DNA from 2 places in the Calidifontibacter indicus genome. Region 2 is predicted to be linked to the other one. Evidence: riboswitches for the same ligand, from Rfam matches in the RefSeq annotation. Region 2 holds a riboswitch; the other holds the start of a gene.

Region 1 (7,605 bases), 300 kb from region 2:
TCGCGATGCTGTTCGGTTCGGCCAACCGAGACCCGGAGCGGTTCCCCGGCGCCGACACCTTCGATGCCGCGCGTGGGGAGAGCACCCACATCGGCTTCGGCGCGGGCGTGCACTTCTGTATCGGCGCACCGCTGGCTCGTGCCGAACTGTCGGCGATGATCACCCGCATCGCCCGGCAGGCCCCCGAGGTACGGCTGATCGAGCGCCCGACCTACCACCCGACGTTCGTGATCCGCGGGTTCGAGCGGGTCGACGTCGACTTCGGCCGGGCGCCCGCATCACGGACCTGAGCGGGGCCGCTCGCGGCGCACTGTCACAATGGCCCGCGTGAAGGCACTGTTGTTGGAGAACATCCACCCGCTGGCCGAAGCGCTGCTGCGCGACTCCGGGATGGAGGTCGTGACGCACGCCGGTGCGATGGACGAGGACGAACTGATCGAGGCGCTCAAGGGCGTCGACCTGCTCGGCATCCGGTCGAAGACCGAGGTGACCGCCAAGGTGATCGAGTCGGCCGACAGCCTGCAGGCGATCGGTGCCTTCTGCATCGGCACCAACCAGATCGACAAGCACGCCGCGGCCCGCCGCGGCATCGTCGCGTTCAACGCGCCGTTCTCCAACACCCGCAGCGTCGTCGAACTCGCCATTGCCGAGATCATCGTGATGGCCCGCCGGCTCACCGAGAAGGACACCGCGCTGCACGCCGGGGTCTGGGACAAGAACGCCAAGGGCAGCCACGAGATCCGCGGTCGCCGCCTCGGCATCGTCGGTTACGGCAACATCGGCAGCCAGTTGTCGGTCGTGGCCGAGATGCTCGGCCTGCAGGTCTACTTCTACGACACCGACGACAAGCTGGCACTCGGCAACGCCAAGCGCTGCGACTCGCTGGACGAACTGCTGGAGATCGCCGAGGTCGTCACGCTGCACGTCGACGGTCGCGACGGCAATGCGGGCTTCTTCGGTGCCGAGCAGTTCGCCAAGATGCGGCCGCGGTCACTGTTCCTCAACCTGTCCCGCGGCTTCGTGGTCGACTACGACGCGCTGCGCGAGCAGTTGCAGGCCGGTCACATCGCCGGCGCATCGGTCGACGTCTTCCCGGTCGAGCCGAAGGCGCGAGGCGACCGGTTCGAGTCGCCGCTGCAGGGCATCCCCAACGTCGTGCTCACCCCGCACATCGGCGGTTCGACCGAGGAAGCCCAGGAGGACATCGGCCGGTTCGTGGCGACCAAGCTGCGCGACTTCGTCGAGCGCGGCACGACGACGCTCAACGTCAACCTGCCGGCGCTCACCCTCGAGGGGCACCCGGGCGACCGCCGCATCCTGCACTTCCACCAAAACACCCCCGGTGTGCTGGCCACCGTCAACGGCATCCTCGCCGGAGCCGGCGTCAACATCGAGGGCCAGTTGCTCGGCACGCTGGGCCACACCGGATATGTGGTCACCGACGTCCGTGACCTGCCAGAGGCCGCCGTCGCGGAACTGCGCGCGCTGCCGGAGACCATCCGACTGCGGGTGATCTGACACCGATCCGACGCGGATCCGACACCGATCCGGCCTCGGCCCGACACCCATCCCGCATCTGGGCAAATCGGTGGGAACCGATCGGGCCGCAGCGGGGTCGGAGGAACGAACATGCGACGGAAGGTACGGGCCCACTTCATACCGACCGGAGCGATTCGAGCCGCAACCGAAGCGATGCACCACGTCATGCCGTCGTTAGGATGCGCACCGATACAGGAACGCCGGGCGTGTTGCACGGGGGAACACGAAATTCAGGAGGAAACCACATGAACACCATGCGTCAGCGCACTCTTGCCGCGGCGGTCGTCGCCGTCGCGACGCTCGGTCTGACCGGCTGCCAGGACAGCGCACCGCCGGTCGCCAAGAGCACCGCCAGCAGCACCTCAAGCACCGACGGTGGTTCGAGCAGCGCATCGAGCTCCACCAGCTCCGACACCCCGAGCCCCACCGAGTCGAGCTCGTCGTCGAGCGAGTCGAGCACTAGCTCGTCCTCGTCGACCGGCGGCGCGGTCACCCAGAGTTCGCAGGCGGGGGCCTGCAACAACACCAGCTCCTACTTCATCGTCAAGGGCGGCAACACCAAGGTTGCGAAGTACGGCGCTACCCAGTCGGTGCAGGGTGACACCGGCAACGCGACGCTCGACCTCACGGTCTCCAAGGGCGAGGCCAAGGACGGTGGTTCGGACTACCCGTACGACGCCGACACCCAGGCTCTGGTCTTCGACGTGAAGTTCAAGCGCACCAGCTCGGACGGCTTCTACGTCGCGACCCCGCTGGCGTTCTCGCTCGTCGACGAGAGCGGCCGCAACTGCGCCCGCGCGTCGAGCGGCTCGAACAACGTGGTGCTCGGTAAGGACATGATCGATGTCGAGTCGATCAACGACGACAAGACCGAGTACGGCGGCAAGGTCGTCTTCGTGGTGCCGAAGAACAAGGACTACAGCAAGTACACCTTCCTGTGGAACGGCGACTACAAGGGCGGCACCGAGGCCGGCTACGGCTGGCAGGGCTGACGCCCGATCGTCCACGGACCGGAATGATCGGCCCGCTCCCGTCGTTCGGGAGTGTGGCCGATCATTCGTGTGTCGGCCATGAACTCGCGGCTGAATCCGCGAGTTGACCCCGTGACCTGCCCCAGGAGGCGGCCATAACCACCGAACCCACCACCGCACCCACAGGTCCCGTGCTCTCCGCGGGTGATGAGGAGCGCCGCCGCGGCCTGCGCCGGATGCGCGCCGTGGCGTTGGGGCTGCTCGTCTTCGCGGCGGTCGTCTTCGTGGTCACCCACGGGCGGGACGGCGTGTGGGGCTATGTGAACGCGGCCTCCGAGGCCGCGATGGTCGGTGCCGTCGCCGACTGGTTCGCCGTGACCGCGTTGTTCCGGCACCCGCTCGGGCTCCCGATCCCGCACACCGCGATCATCCCCAAGCGCAAGGACTCCATCGCGACCAGCCTGGAGGACTTCGTCACCGAGAACTTCCTCACCGAGGAGAACGTGCGCACCCGGCTCGACAGCGCACAGGTGCCCCGGCGGCTCGGGGTGTGGTTGCAGCAGCCGGGCAACGCCGAGCGGGTGGTCGCCGAGGCGTCCCCGGCCCTGGCCAAGGCCGTCGCGTCGATCAAGGACGACGAGGTGCGGCACCTGCTCGACAGCATCCTGTTGCCCCGTCTCGGCCGCGAACCGGTGGGCCCGCTCGCCGGTCACCTGCTCGAAGGCATCGTCGAGGACGGTTCCCATCGCGGACTGGTCGACATCGGGGTGCGCGAACTGCACGACTGGGCGCTGGCCAACGAGGCGACGATCACGGCGCTGCTCGGGCAGCGGGCGCCGTGGTGGTCGCCGAAGTGGCTCGACGACACCGTGACCGCGCGGGTGCACGTCGAGATCGTGAAGTGGCTCGCCGATGTGCGCGACAACCCGCACCACTCGGCCCGCGTCGCGCTCGACAACCTGCTCGCCACGCTGGCCGACGACCTGCAGCACGACGATGACACGATCGCCAAGGCCGAGGCGCTCAAGGAGCGCTTCCTCACCCACCCGTCCGTCGGCAACTCGTTGGTGTCGCTGTGGGGTTCGGTGCGACGGGCCGTCATCGACGCCCTCGACGATCCGGACGGTGAACTGCGCGCCCGCTTGGTGGTGGCGCTGCGCGACCTCGGCGCCCGCGTCGAGAGCGACGACGAACTGCGCGCCTCGCTCGACCGCCGCCTGGGGGAGACCGTCGGCTACGTCGTGCGCACCTACGGCCGGGAACTGTCGACGGTCATCTCGCAGACCATCGACCGGTGGGACGGCAACGAGGCCGCCCAGCGGATCGAGTTGCACGTCGGACGCGACCTTCAGTTCATTCGCATCAACGGCACGATCGTCGGCGGCCTCGTCGGCCTGCTCATCTACAGCCTGAGTCAGCTGCTCTAGGGGTCGGAAGTTTGTTTGCGAGGGGTGGGGGCCGGGCGGAGGCCCCGGAGCCGCGAGATTACTTCGCCGCGATGAAGCCCAGGTCGAGGTCGGCGAGGATGTCGTCGATGTGCTCGATGCCGACGGCCAGTCGCACCAGGCCGGGCGTGACGCCGGCGGCGAGACGGTCCTCGTCGCTGCCCTGGCTGTGCGTGGTCGAGGCCGGGTGGATCACCAGCGAGCGCACGTCACCGATGTTCGCGACGTGCGAGTGCAACTGCAGCGCCTCGACGAACTTCTTGCCCGCCTCCACGCCGCCCTTGATCTCGAACGAGACGACCGCGCCCGACCCCTGCGGCGTGTACTTCTGCGCCAGGTCGTAGTACTCGTTGTCCGGCAGCGACGCCCACACCACGCGCTCCACCTGGTCGTGCCCGAGGAGGTAGTCGGCGACCTTGCGGGTGTTCTCCAGGTGGCGTTCGATCCGCAGGCTCAGGGTCTCGATGCCCTGGGCGATGAGGAACGCGTTGAACGGCGAAACCGACGCACCGAGGTCGCGCAGCAACTGCACGCGGGCCTTGAGGATGAACGCGAGGTTGGCGCCGAGCGGGCTGCCGACACCGAGGTCGCGGGCGTAGACGAGACCGTGGTAGCTCTCCTCCGGGGTGTTGTAGTTGGGGAAGCGCTCCGGGTCCTTGCCGAAGTCGAAGTTGCCGGAGTCGACGATGACGCCGGCGATCGAGGTGCCGTGACCGCCGAGGTACTTGGTGGCGGAGTGCACGACGATGTCGGCGCCGTGCTCGATCGGGCGCAGCACGTACGGCGTGGCGATCGTGTTGTCGACGACCAGCGGCACGCCGGCCTCGTGGGCCACCTTCGCGATCGCCTCGATGTCGAGGATCTCCGCCTTCGGGTTCGACACGGTCTCGGCGAAGAACAGCTTGGTGTTCGGGCGCACCGCGGCACGCCACTGCTCGGGGTCCTTCGCATCGTCGACGAAGGTCACGTCGATGCCGTACTTCGGCAGCGTGAACTTCAGCAGGTTGAACGTGCCGCCGTAGAGCGCCGGGCTGGCCACGATGTGCGACCCGGCCTCGGCGATGTTGAGGATCGCGAGGGTCTCGGCGGCCTGACCGGACGCCACCAGCAGGGCGCCCACACCGCCTTCGAGGCTGGCGATGCGCTGCTCGACGGCGTCGGTCGTCGGGTTCATCAAACGCGTGTAGATGTTGCCGAACTCGCTCAGCGCGAAGAGGTTCTTCGCGTGCTCGGTGTCCTTGAAGACGTACGAGGTGGTCTGGTAGATCGGCAGCGCGCGGGCGCCGGTGGTCTCGTCGACCACCTGGCCGGCGTGGATCTGCCGGGTCTCGAACGACCAGCCGGCACGCGGGTCCTGCGGGGTCTGCTCGGCGGTCTGATCGGTGCTCTGCTGTGACTGGGTGGTCTGCTCGTCGCTCACGGGCGTCTCCTCCTGGTGCAAGGGTGCAGGCGGATGACCGCCTGCGGCGGCGCGACCTCTTCGCGTCCGCGCTTGCCGAGATGATCTGCACCTCGGCCAGGTCTTCACCCGGGGCACCCCACCGCGGCGGAGGGTTGCCGGCCAGCGAGCCGGGGCTTCGCGCTGACACTCATGACCTATCGCGATTGTAGGCCGACGACTGTCCGAACCCTGAAGTGTCGTCTCCCCATTCGGACACGCCGATGGGTGCCGGAAATTCGGTTGCGGCACCCGCCGGCCGGTGGGCACCCTGGAGCCACACCGCACGCTCCGCGACGAAGGGGCGTGCCCGTTCGAAGGAGGAGACCGATGACTGTCGCCGTCCTGCGCGCCTGCCGCGCCCAGCGCTTCACCACCCTTCCTCGAACGGAGAACCCGTCGTGTCGAACGACCCGCTCAACCTCACCCCGACCGTCCACGCACTCGAACTGCCGGACTTCCTGACCCCGAACGACCTGGACGAAGGTCAGCGCTGGTCGACCTGGAGCAGCATCGAGCGCCTGCAACGCGGCCCGCAGCCGCGCCCCGACTGGGTCGTGACCCAGGACGAATCCATCGACACCGAACTCGGTGTGCTGAAGACCGGCAAGGAAGCCGACGTCTTCGTCATCGAGCGCGCCGCCCTGCCGACAGCCGGCGGCGCACCGGTCAAACGGGCGGTGATGGCCGCCAAGCGCTACCGCGACGCCGAGCACCGCTCGTTCCGTCGCCACGCCGGCTACACCGAAGGCCGCCGGATCAAGGACTCCCGCGAGGCCCGCGCGGTCGCGACGAAGACCCGGTTCGGCCGTCAGGTCGCCACCGGGGTCTGGGCCCAGGCCGAATGGTCGGCACTCGTCGACCTCTGGACCAGCGGCGTGCCCGTGCCCTACCCGGTGCAGATCGACGACCGCGAGATCCTGATGGAGCTCGTCGTCGACGCCGACGGCTCGCCGGCGCCCCGACTCGCGGCCACGCGTCCGTCGCGTGATCAACTCACGCAGTGGTACGACCAGCTGAGATCGGCGCTGATCGTGCTGTGCGGCAAGGGAATCGTGCACGGTGACCTGTCGGCCTACAACATCCTTGCCGGACGCGACGGCATCGTGCTCATCGATCTGCCCCAAGTGCTCGACCTCATCGCCAACCCCAACGGCACCGACTTCCTGCACCGCGACTGCGTCAACGTGTGCACCTGGTTCAGTTCGAAGGGGCTGGAGCGTGACGGCGACGAGTTGTTCGCAGAACTGCTGGCGTACGCCTTCTGAGGCGCGGGGTGAGAGACTGGGGCGATTCGTATGACGACCGACCAGAACGCCACGCCCGCAGACCGCCGATCAACTCAACCCGGTCAACCCGGCCAACCCGGTCGATCCCACCGTCGAGGAAGGTCGCGCCGCCCGGCGTCCGCGCAGCGCCGTCCGGCGGGTCTCACCCCGCAGCAGATCGAACACCGCCGTTCGATCGTGCCGACGGTGACCTATCCCGACCTGCCGGTGGTCGCCGCGAAGGACGAGATCGCCGAGGCGATCCGCGACCACCAGGTGGTCGTCATCGCCGGCGAGACCGGCTCGGGCAAGACCACGCAGCTGCCGAAGATCTGCCTCGAACTCGGCCGCGGGGTGAACGGGGTCATCGGCCACACCCAGCCGCGCCGACTCGCCGCCCGCTCGGTCGCCGAGCGGATCGCCGAAGAACTCGACACCCCGCTCGGCGAGGCCGTCGGCTACCAGGTGCGGTTCACCGACACCTCCAGCGCCGACACCCTCGTGAAGGTGATGACCGACGGCATCCTGCTGTCGGGGCTGCAGCGCGACCGGATGCTCAGTCAGTACGACACCCTGATCATCGACGAGGCCCACGAGCGGTCGCTCAACATCGACTTCATCCTCGGCTACCTCAAGCAGCTGCTGCCGAAGCGCCCCGACCTCAAGGTGATCATCACCTCGGCCACCATCGACCCCGGACGCTTCGCGGAACACTTTGCGACACAGGGCAACCCGGTGCCGATCATCGAGGTCTCCGGGCGCACCTACCCGGTGGAGGTGCGCTACCGGCCGCTGGTGCGCGAGGTGCCCGGCAAGGGCGCCGATGCCGCGCCGACCCTCGTCGACGTCGACCAGGTCGCCGGCATCGTCGATGCCGTCGAAGAACTGTGGAGCGAGCCCGACTCGGACACCGGGCCGAAGGACATCCTGGTGTTCTGCTCGGG
Region 2 (7,605 bases):
TTGTCGACGAACGGGTCGAGACCGCCCGGCGTCAGGTGCGGCACCAGGATGAAACCGTCGCAGGCGTCGTTCTGCACGAAGTAGTTGAGCTGCGATGCGACGGTCAGGGGCGAACCGATGAAGCTCTGTCGTCCGGTGGTCTCGATGACGAGTTCCCTGATCGACAGGTTGTCGGCCTCGGCCCGCTCGCGCCAGCGGCGCGCGACCTGCAGCGCGTCGTCCCGGCGCACGCTGGCCCGCCCCTGCGTGAGCAGTTCGGTTCCGACGACCGGGTCGACGTCGGGCAACGGGCCGTCGGGGTCGTACGCGGACAGGTCGCGGTTCCATACCTGCTCCAGGAAGTTGATCGCGGTGCGACCGCTGACCTGCTGCCGCCGGATCACGCGTGCCTGTTCCTGCGCTTCCTCGTCGGTGTCACCGACGACGAAGGTGACACCGGGCAGGATCAGCAATTCCTCCGGGGTCCGGCCGAATTGGCCCAGGCGCCGCTTCACGTCGCGGTAGAACTCCTGCCCCGCCTCGAGCGTCGAGTGCCTCGTGAAGATGGCGTCGGCGTTGGCGGCCGCGAAGTCACGGCCCTCCGGCGAGTCCCCTGCTTGCAGAATCACCGGTCGCCCCTGCGGCGACCGCGGCACGTTGAAGCGCCCGCGGATGTCGAAGAACCTGTCGTGGTAGGCATACGCCCCCGCATGCGGGTCGGCGACGAACCTTCCCTCCTGCGCGTCGGCGATGAGGTCACCGTCGAGCCAGGAGTCCCACAACCGCCGCGCGGCGCCCACGGTCGCCGCCGCGCGGGTGTAGCGATCGGACGGATCGAGGTATCCCCCGCGCCGGAAGTTCTCCCCGGTGAACGCATCCGACGACGTGACGACATTCCATGCCGCCCTGCCGGCCGACAGGTGGTCGAGGGTGGCGAACTTGCGGGCGAGGTCGTAGGGCTCGTTGAAGGTGGAGTTGATCGTGCCGGCGAGTCCGATGTGTTCGGTCACCCCGGCGAGCGCCGCCAGCACCGTGAAGGTGTCGGGCCGGCCGACGACGTCGAGGTCGTGAATCCTGCCCTGGTGCTCGCGCAGACGCAGCCCCTCGGCGAGAAACAGGAAGTCGAACCTGCCGCGTTCGGCGGTCTGTGCGAACCTCCGGAACGACTCGAACGAGATCTGACTACCCGCCTCCGGATCGCTCCACACGGTGGTGTTGTTGACACCCGGGAAGTGCGCACCGAGCCGGATCTGCTTGCGTTGCTTGGTCATTGCCTGTCCTTTCAGGCCGCGGCGTAGCGGCTGGTCGGCCGGTCGAGTCCGAGGTGGCCGCGCAGGGTGGTCGATCGGTAGTCACGACGAAAGGCGCCGGCGTCCTGCAGTGCGGGCACGAGCGTGCGGGTGACCTGCTGCAGGTCGTGTCCGTGCACCGCCGGGCGCAGCCGGAAGCCATCGACACCGTGCTCGGTCCAGTCGAGGATCAACTCCGCGAGGTTGTCCGCAGTGCCGACGAAAACAGTTGCGTCACTGGTGAATTCGCGTCCCGCGAGTCGGTTGAGACGGCCGAGGCGATCCTCGGCGGCCGAGGTCGACGCATCGAGCACCACGACCAGGTCGGCGAGCACGCGCACCTCGCGTTCGGCGCGCCCGGCCGCCGTTGCCTCCCCGCGCACCACCCCGGCGATGCGCCGGGCGTCGGCCGCGTCCGACGGTGTCACCAGAGCGACGTCGGCGCTGCGTGCGGCCAGCCGGTAGCCGTCGTCCTGGTGCGCGAGCACCACCACGGGCGGTTGACCCTGCGGTGGCCGCGGAGTGATCGAGGGGCCGCGCACGGAGTACTCCGGACCTTCGAAATCGATGTAGTGCAGTCGATCCCGATCGATGAAGCGCCCGGTCTCCACATCCCGGATCTCGGCGTCGTCCTCCCAGCTGTCCCAGAGCCGGCGCGAGACCTCGATGTGGTCGGCGACCTCACCGAACAGGCTGCGCACCTGTTCGCCCGTGGGTCGCTCGGCGGACGGTGCCGGACGCCGGCCGACGTTCTCGTACTCCCGCGGGTCCCAGCTGCCGCGCAGTCGCACGCCGGCCCGGCCGTTGCTCACGAAGTCGAGCGTGGCGATCGAGGTCGAGACGTGGAACGGTTCGGTGTGCTGAGCGAGCACCGTCGGCACCAGGCCGATGCGCTCGGTGCGGGTGGCAACCCGGGACGCGACCAGCGCAGCATCGAGGGCGCCGACGACGACATCGTCGCGGTCGCCGTCCGCCGGGTCGGTGGGTGCGAAGCGATCCTCGAAGGTCACCAGATCGAGCATCCCGCGCTCGGCCTCCTGGGCGAGGTCGGTCCAGTAACCAGGGTCGAAGAGCCCACCGGCGAGTGTGGGTGTGGAGCGCCAGGCGCCCGGGTGCCATCCGGCGCCATCGAGCGCCACGGCGAGATGAATTGACTGTTCGGCCGACATCGGCATCACCTTTTCGTCAGATGCGAGGTCGCGAAAGAGATGCCTTCAGGGCGTAAAGCCTTGCCGGCAAAGGGTATTCGCGCTTGCGACGCCGGGTGGCGTCGCCGGGTCATCACCTGGAGCACCCCGCCGCGAGGGAGGGTTGCCGGACAGCCAGCCAGGGCTTGACGCTGTCACTCGTGACCGATGCCGAAGCTAGACGACGAACCGCCGTCTTGTCTAATGCCTATCTCAAAAGTAGGGATTGAAGTGGTGGGTCAGCGAGGCAACCAGGCGTCATCGGCGTCGCCGAGACGCCGCACCGACGCAGGGAACTTCCCGCCGAGCAACTGCTGCAGAGTGACCACGTCGAGCACTGCGCGCATGCTCGACCGCAGCGCCACCCAGAGCGCCGGAACATGCTCGGCGACGCCCTCGTAACTCAGTTCGTGCGGCCGCACCCCGTGGATCTCGGCGAGGGGGCCGTCGACACTGCGGATGATGTCGCCGATCGTGATCTCCTTCGGCGATCGTGCGAGCCCGTAACCGCCGGCACACCCACGCTGGGTCACCACGATGCCGCTGCGTCGCAGTTGACTCAGGATGGCCTCGACGAACTTTCGGGGCAGATCCTGCTCGCTGACGATGCGGTCGATCGTCAACCGCTCCGGGTAGGCGATCGCCAGCTCGAGCGCCGCCCGCACCGCATAGTCGCTGCGCGCCGTGATCTGCACGGATGTCCTCCTGTTGTCCCGCCACTCGCCCGGTGTCGCCCCCACTGCATGGTTGCCCGAGGTGCCCACGATAAACGGTGCCGACGCGAAATAAATCCCACCATTTAGATAGAGCATGCTGTTAACTTGTGGAATCCAGAACATCTGGTTATGTTCCAGCTCTCAGGTGATGAGCGGCAGTGACAAGCCCTGGCTTGCTGCCCAGCAACCCTCCTCCCGCGGTGGGGTGCTCCAGGTGACCACCCGATGGGTCGCGAAACCGCGCGATCCATAAGCGCGACGGCTCGACAGACCCCACCCGGCAGGCGCCGGCCGTGGGCTGACGACGCCCGCCCGATCAACGTGAGGAATACCCATGTCCCAACTCACCGTCGACCAAGGGTCGGCGACACGGAGCGGGCCGGCGATCCGCCCCGCTCCCGACGTCAGCAAGGGTGATCAATCCCCCGCTCCCGCAAGCGAACTTGCCGCTGGTCTCGTCGCCGATCTGACCGCCGATCTCGCCGGCGCCCCGCTGCTCGGGCGCCGCCGTCCGCTGCGCTGGGCGTCGGCCGGTGTCGCCGCGGTGCTGTTGGCGATGCTGGTGAACACCCTGTTCACCAACCCACGCTTCCAATGGCACATCGTCGGCGAACACCTCTTCAGCAAGGCCATCCTCGACGGGCTCGTGCTCACCATCTGGCTCACCGCCGCGGTGATGGTCAGCGGATACGTGCTCGGCATCGCCGTCGCCATCCTGCGGTTGTCCGACAACCCGGTGTTGAGCTCGGCGAGCTTCGGATTCGTCTGGCTGGTGCGCTCGGTGCCGCCCCTGGTGCAACTGTTGTTCTGGTTCGAGATCGCCTCGCTTTATCCGCGGCTGTCGATCGGCATCCCGTTCGGACCGGAATTCGCCTCGGTGCAGACCGCACACCTGTTCTCGGCGATCGTCGCGGCATACGTGGCCCTCACCATCGACGTCGGCGCCTTCGCCGCCGAGATCGTGCGCGGCGGTCTGTTGTCTGTCGACAAGGGACAGACCGAGGCTGCCCAGTCACTCGGACTCTCCCGTTGGCGCACCTTCCGGCGGGTCGTGCTGCCGCAGGCGATGCCGGCGATCATCCCCGCGTCGGGCAACTTGCTGATCGGCATGCTGAAGGCCACCTCGCTGGTCAGTGTCATCGCCGTCCAAGACCTGCTCGGCGCCGCCGAGCTGATCTACAACGACAACTTCCAGGTCATCCCGCTGCTGCTCGTGGCGACCCTGTGGTACCTCGTGCTCACCTCCGTGCTGTCCGTCGGCCAGTTCCTGCTCGAGCGCCACTTCACCCGCGGCCGACGCTCCGGGGGCGGCAGCGGGTTGGTGTCCCTGTGGCGCGCGAACCTGCGGTTGTTCCCACACCGCGTCCACACCTCGGCGAAGGGCGGTGCGGCATGAGCGCCGGCGTGCGAATCCGCAACCTGCACAAGACGTACGGCGGACGGGAGGTGCTGCGCGGCATCGACCTCGACCTTCCGGCCGGCAGCGTCACCGCGATCATCGGCCCGTCCGGGTCGGGCAAGTCGACGCTGCTGCGGTGCATCAACCACCTCGAGCGTCCCGATGCGGGCTACGTCGAGGTCGGCGGTGAGGTCATCGGTTATCGCGTCGACGGCGACCGGCTGCGAGAACGTTCGCCGCGGGAGATCGCCCGGCAACGCGCCCGGATCGGAATGGTGTTCCAACAGTTCAACCTGTTCGGTCACCGCACCGCCGCGCAGAACATCATGGAAGGGCAGCTCGCCGCGGGCATCCCGAGCACCACTGCGCGTGCCACCGCGACCCGATTGCTCGCCCGAGTCGGCCTCGAGGGCCGCGACGGCGCCTATCCGGCACACCTTTCCGGCGGGCAGCAACAACGGGTGGCCATCGCCCGGGCACTGGCCACCGACCCGGCGCTGATCCTGTTCGACGAACCCACCAGCGCGCTCGACCCCGAACTCGTCGGGGAGGTGCTCGCGGTCATCAAGGAGCTCGCGACCACCGGCATCACGATGGCCATCGTCACCCACGAGATCGGCTTCGCCCGAGAGGTCGCCGATCAGCTCGTCTTCATCGACGAGGGCCGGGTGGCCGCGATCGGTGCCCCCGACGAGGTCCTCGACCACTCCGCCAACGACCGTGCCCGCGCCTTCGTCGCCGCGGTCCTGTGACACCCACCAGCCAAGGAGAACCACCATGAACATCACCCGCAACACCACCGACAACTCCCCGGTCACTCGCCGGTCCGCCGGCGTCACCCCCGGCCTCACCGCCGCCGCCATCGCCACCGCGCTCACCCTGAGCGCGTGCGGCGGCAGCTCGGACGCCGCCAGCACCACCCCCGCAGGAGGGTCGACGGGATCCTCCTCAGCGTCCGCCGCAGTGACCGGCGTGCAGACCGACGCCGCGGCACGTGCTCTCCTGCCGCAGTCGGTCAAGGACAGCAACCAGATTCTGCTCGGTGTCACCCAGGTGACCGGCACGTCCGGTCTGCCGCACGCCGGGGTGCAGGACGGCAAGGAGGTCGGGCTCGACCTCGACATCCGTGCCGCCGTCGCGGGCAAGCTCGGCATCACCTTCAAGCCCCAGACCGGCACCTTCCAGACGATCGTGCCCGGTGTGCAGAGCGGGAAGTACCAGGTGGGACAGGCCAACTTCGGAGTCACCAAGGACCGCCTGAAGGTCGTCGACTTCGCCACCTACCTCGTCGACGGTCAGTCGTTCGTCGGCAGCAAGGACGTCAAGGTCGACTCGGTGAAGTCGCTCCTGGACGTCTGCGGTCTCAAGGTGGCCACGTCCCCCGGCACGACCTTCCAGAAGCTGCTCGAGTCGAACAAGGCGGAGTGCGCCAAGGCGGGCAAGCAGCCCTACACGGTGCAGTACTTCGCCGACACCGCACCGATCTACCTCGGCCTGCAGAACGGCAAGGTCGACGTCTACTTCGGCCCCACCCTCAGCCTGAAGGTGCTGATCACGAAGATCCCCGGCACCCGCTACCTCGGGGAGGTCGCCCACACCAAGGTCGGATTCGTCACGGCGAAGGGTTCACCCCTCGCACCCGCGCTCAACGCAGCGGTGAACAGCCTTATCAAGGACGGCACCTACGCGAAGTTGTTCGCCAAGTGGAACGTTGCCGACTCCGTCATCGCCAAGTCCGAGATCAACCCTTCCCCGTCGTTCTGACGGGGATGAGCAGGAGACGACACCCATGAGTACCTTCATCCAGGACTGGACCGACTGGCACGCCGGGCACGAGGCGAATCTCGCTGCGCCACACGGATTCCTGGCAGTCACCAGCCTCAACTTCCTCGGGCCCGAACCCACCCGTTTCCCCGATGCGCCGGGCGTCTGGCGCAGCACCGCCGCTGGGGTCAGCGTTGACCTCGACCCCGATGAGAGACTCGAACTCGACGACCGCCCGATCACCGGCCACCACGACTTCGGGGTGCTCCCCGAACGTGGCGGAGTGACCGTTCGTAGCGGCGACGTGGCCCTCGAGGTGGCCAAGCGCGGCGGCTTCGACATTCTGCGGCCGCGTCACCCCGACAATGCGCTGCGCACCTCGTTCACCGGCACTTCGACCTTCGAGCCGACACCGGAGTGGGTCGTCACCGGCTACTACTCCCCGTTCGTCAAGCCTCGACCGACAACGGTGGGGGCAGCCGTCGAAGGTCTGGAACACGTCTACGACGCGGTCGGCGAGATCACCTTCGAAATCGCCGGACGCCGGCTGTCCCTGACCGCCTTCCCCGGCCACCGGGACGGCGACCTGCTGGTGCTGTTCAGCGACGAAACCGCAGGTGTGACAACGCATCCGGCAGTTCGTTCGATCGCGGTGCCGGCGCCGGACGGCGGTGAGGTGGTGCTCGATTTCAACCGGGCGGTCAACCTGCCGTGCGCTTACACCCCGCACGCGACCTGCCCCTACCCGCCGCTGGAGAACCGGCTGCCGATCGCGGTGACCGCCGGCGAGCGGCTGCCCGAAAGCGACCACCTGGCGAGGGCCGCCGGATGAGAACCATCGCGATCAGCCTGATCATCCACGCGCCCGACCCCGTCACCGGTGCACAGATCTCCACCCATGAGCGGTTCGAGCAGGTGGTGCGCGCCGCCGAGCACGCCGAGTCGATCGGCCTCGACGGTTTCGGGGTCGGCGAACGGCACGAGCGACCGTTCATCTCCTCCGCCCCGACGGTGGTGCTCGCGCACCTCGCCGCACGCACGAGCCGCATCCGGCTGTTCACCGCGGTGACGACGCTCAGCTTGCTCGACCCGGTGCGGGCCTACGAGGACTACGCCACGCTCGACCACCTGAGCCAGGGACGACTCGAACTCATCATCGGCAAAGGCAACGGCAGCGCGCAGCGTGAACTGTTCGCGGTGACTCCCGAGGACCAATGGGATCGCAATGCCGAGTCGTACGAGGTGTTCCGGTCGATCTGGCACCAGGACAA

What was found. A riboswitch is a leader RNA that binds a small molecule or an ion and turns the genes downstream of it on or off. The one in region 2 is predicted to bind S-adenosylmethionine.
Region 1: another riboswitch for S-adenosylmethionine. It lies ahead of DFJ65_RS12845 (bifunctional o-acetylhomoserine/o-acetylserine sulfhydrylase); the one in region 2 lies ahead of DFJ65_RS14200 (amino acid ABC transporter permease).

Annotation. Positions count from the first base shown of each region.
Region 1 is NZ_QTUA01000001.1:2,694,991-2,702,595, reverse strand. It holds gene DFJ65_RS12865 (cytochrome P450) at 1-290, shown strand, start outside; gene serA (phosphoglycerate dehydrogenase) at 319-1,518, shown strand; gene DFJ65_RS12855 (DUF4352 domain-containing protein) at 1,785-2,531, shown strand; gene DFJ65_RS12850 (DUF445 domain-containing protein) at 2,702-3,937, shown strand; gene DFJ65_RS12845 (bifunctional o-acetylhomoserine/o-acetylserine sulfhydrylase) at 3,996-5,375, opposite strand; SAM riboswitch class IV at 5,439-5,552, opposite strand; gene DFJ65_RS12840 (serine protein kinase RIO) at 5,795-6,661, shown strand; gene hrpA (ATP-dependent RNA helicase HrpA) at 6,692-7,605, shown strand, end outside.
Region 2 is NZ_QTUA01000001.1:2,991,426-2,999,030, forward strand. It holds gene DFJ65_RS14185 (NtaA/DmoA family FMN-dependent monooxygenase) at 1-1,250, opposite strand, end outside; gene DFJ65_RS14190 (LLM class flavin-dependent oxidoreductase) at 1,262-2,437, opposite strand; SAM riboswitch class IV at 2,512-2,622, opposite strand; gene DFJ65_RS14195 (RrF2 family transcriptional regulator) at 2,695-3,294, opposite strand; SAM riboswitch class IV at 3,316-3,433, shown strand; gene DFJ65_RS14200 (amino acid ABC transporter permease) at 3,506-4,567, shown strand; gene DFJ65_RS14205 (amino acid ABC transporter ATP-binding protein) at 4,564-5,322, shown strand; gene DFJ65_RS14210 (transporter substrate-binding domain-containing protein) at 5,348-6,334, shown strand; gene DFJ65_RS14215 (DUF1684 domain-containing protein) at 6,360-7,166, shown strand; gene DFJ65_RS14220 (LLM class flavin-dependent oxidoreductase) at 7,163-7,605, shown strand, end outside.